4 regions of the Mesorhizobium sp. A556 genome follow, and region 3 is predicted to be linked to each of the others. Evidence: riboswitches for the same ligand, from Rfam matches in the RefSeq annotation. Region 3 holds a riboswitch; each other region holds the start of a gene.
The links. A riboswitch is a leader RNA that binds a small molecule or an ion and turns the genes downstream of it on or off. The one in region 3 is predicted to bind cobalamin.

Region 1 (3,361 bases), on a different contig from region 3:
CAGGTATGAACTGATAAGCGCGTTCATGCTCCAACTTCCCGATGCGGCCAATCCGCCTTGATCTATAGCACCATTCTCGAACACGGAAACGCGACGCGCGTGCTGAACCGGTTTAGAGCCTATGCTGCAACGCGGCGAGGGTTAGCGCAGCACTCCGGGCGAAGCAAGTCAAACCTTGTTCAAAATACGGTATCGGAATGGCGTCGGTGGGTAAACTGGCCCGATTGGCGCGCGTTTGATTTCCTTCTTTTTTTACTCCACTTTTATCTCCTGACATTCCTGTACCGGATGCCTGTTACCATGCGTGGAATCACCGCCCCCAAGCTCAAGGATTGCCCGGAACCGGCATGAAGGAAAACATATCGCTCCGGCTCGCGCGCCGCATAGCGCTTGCTGCACAAGGCTTCTGTGACACGCGGCCAGCCGGCACGCCGGACCGCCGGCATTTTTCGCGCGTTTTGTCGCGGACCGGCCTGTTGCAGATCGATTCCGTCAGCGCCGTGATCCGCGCGCACTACATGCCGCTTTATTCCAGGCTCGGCCCCTACCCGCTTTCGCTGCTCGACAATGCTGCCATTTCACGAAAACGTGCAGTCTTCGAGTATTGGGCGCACGAAGCTTCCTACCTTCCGGTCGAAACCTGGCCGTTGATGCGCTGGCGCATGGCGCGGGCGGAGCGCGGCGACGGCATGTATGGCGGCCTCGCCAAATTCGGCCGCGAACGCGCCGCCTATATAGAAGACATTTTTCGCGAAATCGTGGCGCGCGGGCCGATTGCCGCATCCGAGCTTGACGGCCAGAAAGGTTCCGGCGGCTGGTGGGGTTGGAGCGAGGCTAAGCACGCCTTCGAATGGCTGTTCTGGGCCGGGCGCATCACCACCGCCTATCGGCGCGGCTTCGAGCGATTCTACGACCTGCCCGAACGCGTGCTGCCGCAGGCGGTCCTGGCCCTGCCCACGCCCTCGCCCGCCGACTCCCATCGCGAACTGCTGCGCATCTCGGCCCGCGCCCACGGCGTCGCCACCGCCAACTGTTTACGCGATTATTTTCGTCTCTCTCCTGCCGACATGAAGGGCCGGCTGGAAGAACTGGTCGATGAAGGCGAAATTCTGCCTGTCCGCGTCGAGGGCTGGAACAAGCCGGCCTATCTCCAGAAGGACGCCCGTATGCCGCGTAAGGTCGAGGCGCGCGCCATGCTCGCGCCTTTCGATCCGCTGGTGTTCGAGCGCTCGCGCGCCGAAAGCCTGTTCGACTTCCGCTACCGGATCGAAATCTACACGCCGGCCGAAAAGCGCCAGTATGGCTACTATGTGCTGCCTTTCCTGCTCGGCGATAAAATCGCTGCCCGCGTCGACCTCAAGGCCGACCGCCCGGCAAGCGTGCTGCGCGTCCACGCCGCCTACGCCGAAGCGACCGCACCCACAGACGCCGCCGCCCATCTTTTCGAGGAACTGAAGCAGATGCAGGGCTGGCTCGGCCTTGAACATATCGAAATCACGCCGGCCGGCGATCTCGGACCGGCGCTGGCCGACATCGCGCTGTCGCATCGACACGTTGACACGGCCTCTCACTAACGCCTAAATCCGCTCCAGACGGTCTCCTCTTTTCACAGGGAGGAGCGAAGAGGGAATGCGGTGCGCGACGAAAGTCGCAAATCCGCGGCTGTCCCCGCAACTGTAAGCGACGAGCCAAGGCCGAATGCCACTGGGATTTTCCTGGGAAGGCGGCCAAGGCGATGACCCGCGAGCCAGGAGACCTGCCGTCTGCGAGAAATAATCCGATAGCCTGGCGGGTTTCCGGGCATGGAGCAGGTCTTGAACCAGAACGGCAATTTTCCGGCTGAGTCCGCCGATATTCTATCCGGTATCGAGGCGACGATCATCGTCTGTTCATCGTGCCGCGACGAAACCGGCTCGGATGCCCGTCCCAGCGCAGGCGAGACGTTGGCGGAAAATACACGCCGCGCCGCTATCGACGAAAACATCCATATCCGCACCGTCGAATGCCTTGGCAACTGCAAGCGCCGCCTCAGCGCAGCCATCCTGCGCGACGGCTGCTGGAGCTATGTTTTCGGCGACCTGACCGTAACCAGCGGCCCCGATCTCGTCGCCGGCGCAAAACTCTTCGCCACGTCCAGCGACGGCCTCATCCCCTGGCGCGGCCGCCCCGATTCGCTGAAACGCGGCCTCGTCGCACGCATCCCTCCCCTTGCCACGCTGAAGGACTGACCATGACCGCATCCCGTGTTCCCTGCACCGTCATCACCGGCTTTCTCGGTTCGGGAAAAACCACGCTGGTTCGCCATTTGCTGGAGAACTCCAGCGGCAAGCGGCTGGCCCTCATCGTCAACGAATTCGGAGACATCGGCGTCGACGGCGATATTCTTAAAGGCTGCGGCATCGACACCTGCCCCGAGGAAAATATCGTCGAACTCGCCAATGGCTGCATCTGCTGCACGGTCGCCGACGATTTCGTGCCCGCGCTCGACCGTATCCTGTCGCTCCAGCCCCCTGTCGATCACATCCTGATCGAAACGTCCGGCCTTGCCCTGCCGAAACCGCTGGTTCAGGCATTCCAGTGGCCGACGGTCAAAAGTCGCGTCACTGTCGACGGTGTCATCGCCGTGGTCGATGGCGCAGCGCTCTCCGCCGGTCAGGTCGCTTCCGACATGGATGCGCTGGCCGCCCAGCGCGCCGCCGACCCGACGCTCGACCATGACGATCCGGTCGAGGAAGTGTTCGAGGATCAGGTCGCCTGCGCCGATCTCATCATCCTGTCCAAGAGCGATCTCATGGACGATGCCGCCATGGCGCGCGCCAACGACATCATCGCCAAGAGCCGTGCCCGCGCCGTCAAAACCCTGCCGGTCTCGCAAGGCAAGGTCGATCCGTCGGTGCTGCTCGGTCTCGGCCTCGCCGTCGAAGACGACATCGAAAACCGCTGGAGCCATCACGACGGCATGGGCGGTCATGAGCACGACGATTTCGATTCGATCATCATCGACATCCCCTCGATCGCGAACCCCGACGACCTCGCCAAGCGCGTCATCGCCGCCGCCGAACAGGAAAACGTGCTGCGCGTGAAAGGTTTTGTCGAAGTGTCCACCAAGCCGATGCGGCTTTTGCTGCAAGCGGTCGGCCCCCGCGTCACTCACTATTACGACCGCGTCTGGACGCCCGAAGACGACCGCCGCTCGCGCCTGGTGGTCATCGGCCTGAAAGGGTTGAACCGCCCCGTCATCGAGAAAATATTGATCGGATAAAGTCGGCGCGCCGCCCATGCACATTCTGACCACCACTTCCGCCTCGCTCGACGATCTCGCCGAGCCTGTCGATCTGCGGCAGACGCCGGCGGATGTGGT
Region 2 (3,361 bases), on a different contig from region 3:
CCGTGGCAGTTGGTCGCCAGTTGGGGCGTCTTTTCCGGGATCGGCTCGGGCGCCGTGGCGACCGTGCTCGGCGCCACCATCGTCAACCGCTGGTTCAAGACCAATCGCGGCCTGGTCATGGGGCTGATGTCCGCGTCGAGCGCCACTGGCATGCTGGTGTTCCTGCCGGTGCTGGCGATGCTGGCGCAGTGGGGCGGCTGGAGGCCGGTCGCCATGGCCGTCGCCATCGCCTGCGCCGCCTTGTTGCCGCTGGTCTGGCTTTTGGTGCCGGAGCGGCCCTCTTCCATCGGCCTCGTCCGCTTCGGCGCGGATGCCGACGACGTGCCGCCGGTATCGCCCGCCTCGCAGGGCAATTTCATCGCCCACACGCTCGGCACGCTGCGCCGTGCCGCGCGCACACGTGTGTTCTGGTATCTGTTCGCCACCTTTTTCGTCTGCGGTTTCACCACCAACGGGCTGGTCGGAACGCATCTCATCGCCTTTTGCGGCGACATGGGCATCCCCGAAGTAAAGGCGGCCGGCCTGCTGGCCTTGATGGGCGTGTTCGACCTCATCGGCACGACGCTGTCGGGCTGGCTGACCGACCGCTTCGACCCGCGAAAACTGCTCGGCATGTATTACGGCATTCGCGGCCTGTCGCTGATCTACCTGCCCATGTCGGGCTTTTCCGGCACGGCGCTGACCATCTTCGCCGTGCTCTACGGCCTCGACTGGATCGCCACCGTGCCGCCGACGCTGCGCCTGTCCAACGAAGCCTTCGGCGATCGCTCCGGCCCGATCGTCTTTGGCTGGATCGTCGCCGGCCACCAGGTCGGGGCGGCAACCGCCGCCTTTTTCGGCGGCGCGCTGCGCGAAATGCAGGGCAATTACGAACTGGCGTTCCAGATCGCGGGCATGACCGCCATCGTGGCCGCCTGCATCTCGCTGCTCATCGACACCAGCCGGCCGGCCTTTGAACCAGAAGGCCAGCCCGCCTGAGCGACGCGCCTGAACGACGCCTTTTTCGCCCTGTCGCCTTTGCGCTTTGGCGATGTCGCTTTCGTATGGCCGGACCCCATGTCCCGGTGATTAGATGGTGATGCTTAGGTGCCCGTTCGCGAAAGCCGGCGGGATAATTGGGAAGCCGGTTGGATGCCGGCGCTGCCCCCGCAACGGTAGCGGAGTTGAAAGTCTTGACAAAAACCACTGGGCGATAAGCCTGGGAAGGTGTCGAGACAGTCCGGGAGGACAACTCCGAAGCCCGGAAACCAGCCTCGAGCAAAGTGAACTCGACTGATCGCGGTGGGCGGTCAAGAGGCGAATTCTTGCGGACGGCAATCGGTGCCGGTGCGCAATCGTTCACCCCTGAAGTCACCACCAGTTCAGTCCTAGCATTTGCTGAGGGCAGGACATGGACACGAAGACCGAAATGCTGAAGCGGCTCGAGCGCCGCCGTCAGGGCTTCTCGCTGGAGCAACCCTTCTACACCGATCCCGATTATTTCAAGCTCGACATGGAACTGATCTGGTATCGCGACTGGCTTTTCGTCGGCCATGATTGCGAAGTGCCGAAGCCCGGCAATTATTTCACGCTGCAGATCGGCGACTATCCGGTGGTGCTGGTGCGGGACCAGAAGGGCAAGATCCATGCCCTGCACAATTCCTGCCGCCATCGCGGCAGCCGCGTCTGCCCGTCCGATAAGGGATCGGCAGCCAAGCTAGTCTGCCCCTACCACCAGTGGACCTATGAACTCGACGGCACCTTGTTGTTCGCCCGCGACATGGCGCAGGGCTTCGACAAGGCCGATTTCAGCCTGAAGCCGATCGCCTGCGAAAGCGTCGGCGGTTTCATCTTCATTTGCCTCGCTGAAAAGCCGGCCGATTTCGCCCCGATGCGGGCAATGATCGAGCCTTACCTGGCGCCGCACCGGCTGACCGAAGCGAAGGTCGCCTTCGAGAGCACCATCGTCGAGAAAGGCAACTGGAAGCTGGTCTGGGAAAACAACCGCGAGTGCTATCATTGCGCGGCGAACCACCCCGAACTGTGCAAGACCTTTCCCGAGGCCCCGACCGTCACCGGCGTCCAGGACGCCGACAGCGATCCGGAGATGCTGGCCCATTGGGCCAAATGCGAGGCCGCCAACCTGCCCAGCAAGTTCCGCATCGATCCCGCAGGCCAGTTCCGCGCCACCCGCGCGCCGCTGCTGCGCGATGCCGTCAGCTACACCATGACCGGCAAGCGGGCGGTGAAGAAGAACCTGTCCGACAGCGTCTCGACCGAGGGGATCGGCTCGCTGCTGCTCTATCATTATCCAACGACCTGGGACCACATCCTCGGCGACCATGCCGTCACCTTCCGCGTCCTGCCGATCAGCGCCACCGAAACGGCCGTGACCACGAAATGGCTCGTCCACAAGGATGCGGTCGAGGGCGTGGATTACGACCTCGCCGAACTCATCCATGTCTGGACCGTGACCAATGACGAGGATCGCCGCATCGTCGAGGAGAATGCCTTCGGCATCCAGTCGCCGGCCTACGAACCCGGTCCCTATTCGGAAGTGCACGAAGGCGGCGTCATCCAGTTCGTCAACTGGTACGCCGATTTTATCGGGCCAAGGCTGGCCGAGGGCGAGAAGCCGGCGTTGAAGAACGTCGCTTAGGGAGGCAGCCATGAACGCGGCAGTCAGCCTCTACAAGCATCTCGACGAGATGATACCGTGGAACGACCGGCTTCAGGTGCTGGAAGTGGTTGGCGTCATCGACGAGGCGCCGGACGTGAAGACCTTCACCTTCCGTTCGGACAACCAGACCTGGTTCCGCTACAAGCCGGGCCAGTTCATCACGCTGGAACTGCCGGTCGCGGACGCGCCGCTGATGCGCACCTATACGCTGTCGTCCTCGCCGTCGCGGCCGTTCTCGATCGCCGTGACGGTCAAGGCGCAGGCCGGCAGCGTCGGCACGCGCTGGATGTTCGACCATCTGAAGCCGGGCGAGCGGGTCAAGGCCTATGGCCCGTCCGGCGAGTTCTCGCTGCACAACCATCCTTCGGCCAAATATTTGTTCATCTCGGCCGGTTCCGGTATTACGCCGATGATGTCGATGCTGCGCTGGCTGAACGACTTTACCCCGCAGACTGATATTTCCTTCGTCAACTGCGCGCGCAGGCCCGAAGAGATCATCTTCCGCAAGGAACTGGAACTGCTCGGCATGCGCATGCCCGGCCTGTCGCTCGGCTTCATGATCGAGGAACGCTCGTCGCGCGAAAGCTGGTTCGGCCATATGGGCCGCATCGATGCGGTACGCCTGCCGATGCTGTCGCCCGATTTCCGCGAGCGCGAAGTGTTCTGTTGCGGGCCGGAACCCTTCATGCGCGCGGTCAGCCA
Region 3 (3,361 bases):
CTCCACAGGCATCGTCTGTCTGGCGGTTGCCGAAGCGGATACGCCGTATCAGGCGCGCATGCTGCAGGCGTTGGCCCGGCATTTGCGCGACGCGGGCAAGGTTATCATGGTCCTCAACACGTCCGGCCCAAGCCAGGACATAGACCATGCCCTCAAGCAGACATTCAACTACCGGGCCGATGCAACGGTCGTCTTATCTGGAGCGCCGCCGCAATCGCTGATCCGCAGTTGCCTTGAAAACGGGCAGCGTCTTATCCTGATCAACCGGGACGACAGGTTCTCCGGGCCGCACAACATTCAGGTCGACAGTGCCGCGGCGGCGGAGGCAGCCCTTCATGCGTTCGTGCGCGCCGGCTGCAAAAGGCCCGCCCTGGTAACGTCGGCGGCCGGAACGCCGAGCCTCTTGAAGCGCGAAGAGGCCTTCGTGTCGGCGGCCCGTAACCATGGGCTGGATGTTATCGTCTGGCGGGAAGGCCGGACCTCCTACGACACGGGCGTACGGGGGGCGCGGCAATTGTTTGCTGGCAAGATGCGCCCGGATGCGGCCTTTTGCGTAACGGACCTGATCGCCTGCGGCTTTCTCGATACCGCCCGCCACGAATTCAAGCTGGACGTGCCGCGCGACCTTTGCGTCATCGGGTTCGACGACATCGAACAGGCCGGCTGGGCGTCGTATCGGCTCACCACTTTTGCCCCTCCGGTCGAGGCCATAGCCTTGCATGTGGCGGAACTGGTTTCGTCGCCGCAAGACGGCGTCAATACCAGCAGCCGCATGACCTTTGCCGCACCGATCGTCTGGCGCGAAACCGTAAGGCCCGGCCCCACCTGAACCGCGTCAACACTACCTATGGCTGAACCCCGACCGAGATCAGTTCCCGCCTTTCTTCGACCCAGAGCGCGCCGCCCTGGCTGACGGCGTCATACACCGCGCGGCCGATCGCGGCGCCGATGTCGGTATGCAGCCCGGCAAAATTCTCGCCGCCTTCCATGGATGGTGCTGCGACGGCGATACAATCGGTCCCGGTTCCGGTGATGGGCTTGCCGCCCTGACGCCAGTCCAGATCGATGATGGCCGCGGTCCGGGCCTCGGTCGCGATCGACACCGCCTCGATCAGGGCCGCTTGAGAAAGCGGCCGGTCGACATGGGCGAGCAGGTTGATGGTGCCGACGGCGGCGCCAAGCAGCGGCGGCGCGCCGACCCTTGCGGCATTGCCCAGGCCGACCGTCGCAAGGCAGGTCGCGGTGGCGGCACCGGATACCGCCGTTGCCAGATGATGGCGCTCCACATAGCGCGACGTCATCAGGTGGACCGCATCCGCGTGGCCTGCCGCCGCCATTCGCGTTTCGAGCAACCGGGCGGGATCGACGCCCAGCGGCAGGTCGTCGTTTCGAACATGCAGCCACGCGACCTTGCGTGCCGTGACGAAACCCGGCCGGGTAAGCGACCAGCTCAGCACGGTCTGCGGAATGGCAAATTCCGCGACGAGAATGGGGCTGGCGCACGAAACTGAAAAGGCTTTCATGCCGGCTCTTCTTTCATTGCTCAAGCCAGCCGGCAAGATGCCCGCGCGCAGCCTTCAGAATTGTTTTGGAACTTCGGCCCTTGAGCGATTGACGCCCCTGCCCGCGCCGACTAGTTTCCGCGCTGGAACTGGTGCCGCCGCAAGGTGGTTTAAAAGGGAACACGGTGAAGCCGGCAAACCGGCCGAAACCGAGACTGCCCCCGCAACTGTAACCGTTGAGCCTTCTTCCATTGGCCACTGAACGCGCTCGCGTGCTCGGGAAGGCGGAAGACCGGTAATGACACGGAAGTCAGGAGACCTGCCATTCCAGTCACCCATGCCCGAACACGAGGGGTGTTCAGGCGCGGTCGTCCGTGGCGGTGACACGATAACGTGTTGCCGCGCGCCGGGACGGTCGAGGGGGTGGAAGATCAACCCCGCCAATCGCTGGAACCAGAACGCGGCTTGAAATGAGCCAGGGGCGAACAGCTTCGCCTGCAAAGTTCTGGGGGTCGAATTGAAGAAGATAATCGGGGTGGCCGGCGCGTTGGCGCTGGTGCTGACAGGCCACGCGGGGGCGCAGGAAGCAGGCACGGACGCTTCCGGTGCAACGAAGCTCGACCGCATCCTCATCACCACGCCCTTGCGGCGTGAATCGTCGCTGGAACGGTCGACGTCATCGGTGACCGTGGTAAGCGAGGAAGAGATCAAGCAGTCGGCGGCTTCCGACCTGCTGTCCCTGTTGAAGGCCTATCCAGGCGTCACCGTGACCGCCAATGGCGGCATGGGCGCGGATTCGAGCATTTCGCTGCGTGGAACCACCGCCGCGCAGACGCTCGTGCTCGTCAATGGCGTGCGCGCAGGCTCGGCAACGTCGGGAACCGTCAACCTGTCCGGCATCCCGCTGGCTTCGATCCAACGCATCGAAATCGCCAAGGGCGGTCACTCCGCGCAATATGGCGCGGACGCTATCGGCGGCATCATCAACATCATCACCAAGCAGGGCGGCATCTGCGCCGACGGAAGCAAAAGCTGCGGTACGGTCACGGTGGGCGTCATACATCCCTGGGGTGGGTATCTGTCCGGCAATCTGCAAGGCCAGAGCGAAGACGGCACGAACTATTCCTTCGGCGCCCAAGTGCTGGGGACGCAGGGCTACGACTTCACCGTGCCTTCCGCCTATGGGCACGAGCCGGACAAGGACGGTTTCCGGCAAGGCTCGTTCAATTTCTCGCTGTCGAAGGACATGGACTGGGGCCGCATCTATTCCGATGGGCTTTATGCGCGTGGCCGCAACCAATACGACCGCCAGCCGGTGAACGAGGCCGATACCAGCAATTTCTCCGGCCGTATCGGCGCGCGTATCGACCATTCCGATAGCTGGTCGTCCACCGTCGAACTGATGACCGCGCTCGACTATGCCTCGAACTTCGGGCCGAGCGAAAAAGGCGACGATTTCGACACGCTGCGCTATGGCATTCTCGCCTCCACGCAAAAAACGTTCGAGGTCGGTGAAGCGAAACATACGCTGTCGGGCGGGGTCGAAGCCTATCGCGATACGGTCGATGGCAGTTCCATCTCCGCTGTCGCTTATGCCAAGACGGAACGCGACCTGACGGGCGTCTTCGGCCAATATTCGTTCGAGTACGAGGCGCTTACCGTCGATAGCGGCCTGCGCTACGATCACGACGAGCAATTCGGCAGCGCCACCACCTACAATATCGGCGCAAGCTACGAACTGACGGACGGGCTGGTGGCGCGCACCTCCTACGCCACCGGCTTTCGCGCCCCGACCTTCAACGACCTCTATTATCCCGACCCCTATCTGTCGGGTAACCCGGACCTGAAGCCGGAGCGGT
Region 4 (3,361 bases), on a different contig from region 3:
TGGTTGCGCACCATGTCGGCGTCGATCCGGGAGATCAGCGCTTCCGTAGGCTGCTTGTCGTCGGAGATATCGCGCATATGGACGAGTAGCGCTTGCGCCGCCGAGAGATAGGCGTGGCTGCATTCGTTGAACGGGCTTTCCTCGTCGCGCAGGCTGCCGGGAACCAGACCCCATAGACAGTAGCTGTACTGGACGTCGGCGAAAGTCAGCAGCCGCCGGAAGGTCGGGTCGGTTTTCGCCTGCCGCTTGGCCAGCGCGAGAATTTCGCCGCGATATTCGGCGGTGACGGCCATCTGGCCATGAGACAGGCCGGGGATCGAGATGCCGCTGGTCGGCCCCTCCGAACGAGCGCCATGGGCGCTAACTGGTCCAGCACTCGCAAAAAGCAACGCGGCGGCGCCCGCAAGGGACGCCGCCGTGTAGCGTGGTAAACACTTCGACACGTGGGTTAGCGCAGGGCCGGGCGGGCCGCGATCTTGTGGTTCGCGCGTCCGGCAAGATTACGCTCGGCGACTGCGCCGAAGGCGAGGCCGATTACCGTCCACAAGACGGCATGAAGCCCGAGCGAGGCAGTACGGAAACGCCACAGGAGGTCTGCGGAGAAGTTTTCCGGCACGTCATTGATGGTGGGCAGGGCATATTGCGCGACCACGGTGACGGCAAGGAAAGCCGCTCCAGCGATGATCGAGGCGTTCCAGGCTCCGTATTGCGCCCACAAGCGCCTTGCCAGGCCGATTGACGCGACCAGCGTGGCGATCGAAACGACGATCATGATGAAGAACAGTTCCGTTCGCACCCCGATGGTGTCGGGGTTGCCGACGGCCGGCGGCGTCGCTGGATACTTGATCTGCGGTATCAGCACGATGGCGATGAAACCCGCCAGCGCAATCAGGGCGGCGGTGCCGCGCGGCCCGAACCGGCCGATGCGCCCAAAGACATAGGCAAAGACCAGCGAGAACAGCCCGCCAAGGGCCGCGCCATAGACGACGGTACCGGTCAACAGGCCGATGCCGGCCTGCGTCGCGCGGGAAACGAGTTCGGTTTCTTCATCCGGCGCTTCACCGGATGCCTGCGCCATCAATTCTTCGAACGCGATGGCGCGGTCGATCTGGGGTTCACCGAAAACCCGGGCAAAGCCGAACGCCAGGAGACCCGCGAAAATGCCGACAAGCATCCCGCGAAGGAGAAGACGACCAACCATGTCAAAGCCCCCTTAGTGGCAGGGAAAGCCGAGCAGGTGGCGTCCGTCATGCACGAATTCGTGGATGTACATGCCACGGAAAAGCGACATCGCGCCTTCCTCGGAGCCGACGAAATAGACGGCGAGAAGGCAAAGCAGGCCGCCGAAGATCGCCCAAGGCAGGATCTCGCCAAGCGGGATCGGAAGCGGGCGTATGTCTGGATTGAAGGTAGCGTCGGACATGGTGTGCCTCCTGGGATACAGCGTCCCGTTGATGAGCCATGAAGCAACGAAAGAAGTCCTGACTCTCGGCATCGCGCTTCAAACGCTAGCCGATCACAGTGGCGCGACCGTACCGGGCTTTCACCGGTTTCCACTCACATTGCTTCAATGGCGACAGTAGTCAGCGCCGGTTACCCTGTCAACGAGGGTGTTGGGCGTGAAGGGCCGTCGGGCCGGCACGGTCGTGCTATGCTGAGCCAACGAAACGCGATGCGATTCCTCGATGACCGGACGCCTGACAATGATCTGCAGCGGCGCAACCGCCGCCACGCGCCACGCCGCGTTCCCGCTCGATGAGCCGCTCGAGGCAGGCGCAGTGGCGATGGCCAACACGCTCGGCCCGCAATTGCGCCGCGCCGACCGCGTCTGGACAGGGCCGGCGCTGCGCGCCAGGCAGACGGCGCAAGCCCTTGGCTTGCAAGCGGTTGAACGCCCTGAACTTGCCGATCAGGATATGGGCTCATGGAGCGGAAAGACGCTGGCCGCGATTTCCGGGCAGCAGCCAGAAAATATCGCGGCCTGGTTGGCCGTTCCTGCCGCGGCTCCGCATGGCGGCGAGGCGATCGCCGAACTGTCGGCTCGCATAGCCGCCTTGATGGACGCGCTGCTCGGCGAGCGCGGCCATACGATTGCTGTGACGCATCCGGCCGTCGTCCGCGTGGCTGTGCTTCATGTGCTGGGCGCGCCGCTCGAATCGTTCTGGCGCATCGATTGCGAGCCGCTGAGCGTCGCTGAATTTCGCACCGACGGACGCAGATGGGCGCTACGCGCCAGCGGCGTCATGCCGGCGAAGGCAAAAAAGCGTTAGCCGCGCACGGCCGCGAGCACGCCGGACAGTTCCTCGGCGAAAATATCGATCTCATGGTCGAGGCCGACGCTGACCCGGATGCATCGGTTGAGCACCGGCGCCATGGGCTTGCGAATGAACACGTCGCGCGCCAAAAATCCTTTCAGCACCTTGAGCGCGAAATCGCCGTCGCGGCCGCAGTCGATGGCGACGAAATTGGTGGCCGAAGGCAGCGGCTTCAATCCGTTCGCCTCGGCGATTGCCGCAATTCTCCGGCGACCGGCATCGACCCGCGCCACGACGTCTTGCAGCCAGTCCTGGTCGGCCAGTGCCTCGACGCCGGCAATCTGCGCCATGCGGCTGACGCCGTAGTGGTTGCGGATTTTCTCGAAGTCGGCAATGACCTGCCGCTCGCCGATGGCGTAGCCGCAACGGATGCCGGCCAGCCCGTAAGCCTTTGAAAAGGTGCGCATGCGGATGACATTGGTGCGCCCGATATCGATTGCCGGAAGCGCCGAGGCAGGCGCCAACTCGCCATAGGCCTCGTCCAGGATTAGCATCGTGGTTTCAGGCAGCGCCTCGATAAAGCGCATGATTTCCGCCGCATCCCAAAAACTTCCCATCGGGTTGTCAGGGTTGGACAGATAGACCAGCGGCGCGTTTTCCCGCCGCACCGCCGCAAGCAGCCCGTCAAGGCTTTCGCGGTCGTCTTCATAGGGCACTTCGACCAAGTGTCCGCCGGCCGCCGCGACGTGGAAATTGAAGGTCGGGTAGGCGCCAAGCGACGTGACCACCGGCGTACCGGGCGCGACATACATATGGACCAGTACGCCAAGCAGCCCGTCAATGCCTTCTCCGACGACGATATTTTCTGGCGAGGCGCCGTGATGGACTGCCGCAGCCTGCTTGAGATCGTAATTGTCGGGGTCGCCATACATCCACATATCGCCGGCAACCGCGGCCATGCCGGAAACGACGCGCGGTGAAGGCCCGAAACTGCTCTCATTGGCCCCCATGCGGGCGCGAAATGCCCGTCCGCTTTCCCGTTGCTGCGCCTCGGGGCCGACAAAGGGCACCGTTGCGGGAAGCGCGCCGACGATTTCGTTGAGGGG

Region 1: another riboswitch for cobalamin. It lies ahead of ACX3P0_RS02285 (DUF1636 family protein); the one in region 3 lies ahead of ACX3P0_RS17975 (TonB-dependent receptor plug domain-containing protein).
Region 2: another riboswitch for cobalamin. It lies ahead of ACX3P0_RS09415 (aromatic ring-hydroxylating oxygenase subunit alpha); the one in region 3 lies ahead of ACX3P0_RS17975 (TonB-dependent receptor plug domain-containing protein).
Region 4: another riboswitch for cobalamin. It lies ahead of ACX3P0_RS06430 (CbtB domain-containing protein); the one in region 3 lies ahead of ACX3P0_RS17975 (TonB-dependent receptor plug domain-containing protein).

The regions. Positions count from the first base shown of each region.
Region 1 is NZ_JBTMXA010000001.1:471,356-474,716, reverse strand. Features, by position in the region: gene ACX3P0_RS02295 (NADH-quinone oxidoreductase subunit A) at 1-27, opposite strand, end outside; gene ACX3P0_RS02290 (winged helix-turn-helix domain-containing protein) at 348-1,574, shown strand; cobalamin riboswitch at 1,577-1,778, shown strand; gene ACX3P0_RS02285 (DUF1636 family protein) at 1,803-2,228, shown strand; gene cobW (cobalamin biosynthesis protein CobW) at 2,231-3,262, shown strand; gene cobN (cobaltochelatase subunit CobN) at 3,279-3,361, shown strand, end outside.
Region 2 is NZ_JBTMXA010000003.1:201,339-204,699, forward strand. Features, by position in the region: gene ACX3P0_RS09410 (MFS transporter) at 1-978, shown strand, start outside; cobalamin riboswitch at 1,068-1,270, shown strand; gene ACX3P0_RS09415 (aromatic ring-hydroxylating oxygenase subunit alpha) at 1,391-2,638, shown strand; gene ACX3P0_RS09420 (FAD-binding oxidoreductase) at 2,649-3,361, shown strand, end outside.
Region 3 is NZ_JBTMXA010000009.1:151,815-155,175, reverse strand. Features, by position in the region: gene ACX3P0_RS17985 (LacI family DNA-binding transcriptional regulator) at 1-829, shown strand, start outside; gene ACX3P0_RS17980 (adenosylcobinamide amidohydrolase) at 846-1,523, opposite strand; cobalamin riboswitch at 1,636-1,843, shown strand; gene ACX3P0_RS17975 (TonB-dependent receptor plug domain-containing protein) at 2,020-3,361, shown strand, end outside.
Region 4 is NZ_JBTMXA010000002.1:387,076-390,436, forward strand. Features, by position in the region: gene ACX3P0_RS06420 (hypothetical protein) at 1-443, opposite strand, end outside; gene ACX3P0_RS06425 (CbtA family protein) at 449-1,201, opposite strand; gene ACX3P0_RS06430 (CbtB domain-containing protein) at 1,214-1,423, opposite strand; adenosylcobalamin (AdoCbl) riboswitch at 1,427-1,582, opposite strand; gene ACX3P0_RS06435 (histidine phosphatase family protein) at 1,704-2,270, shown strand; gene ACX3P0_RS06440 (pyridoxal phosphate-dependent aminotransferase) at 2,267-3,361, opposite strand, start outside.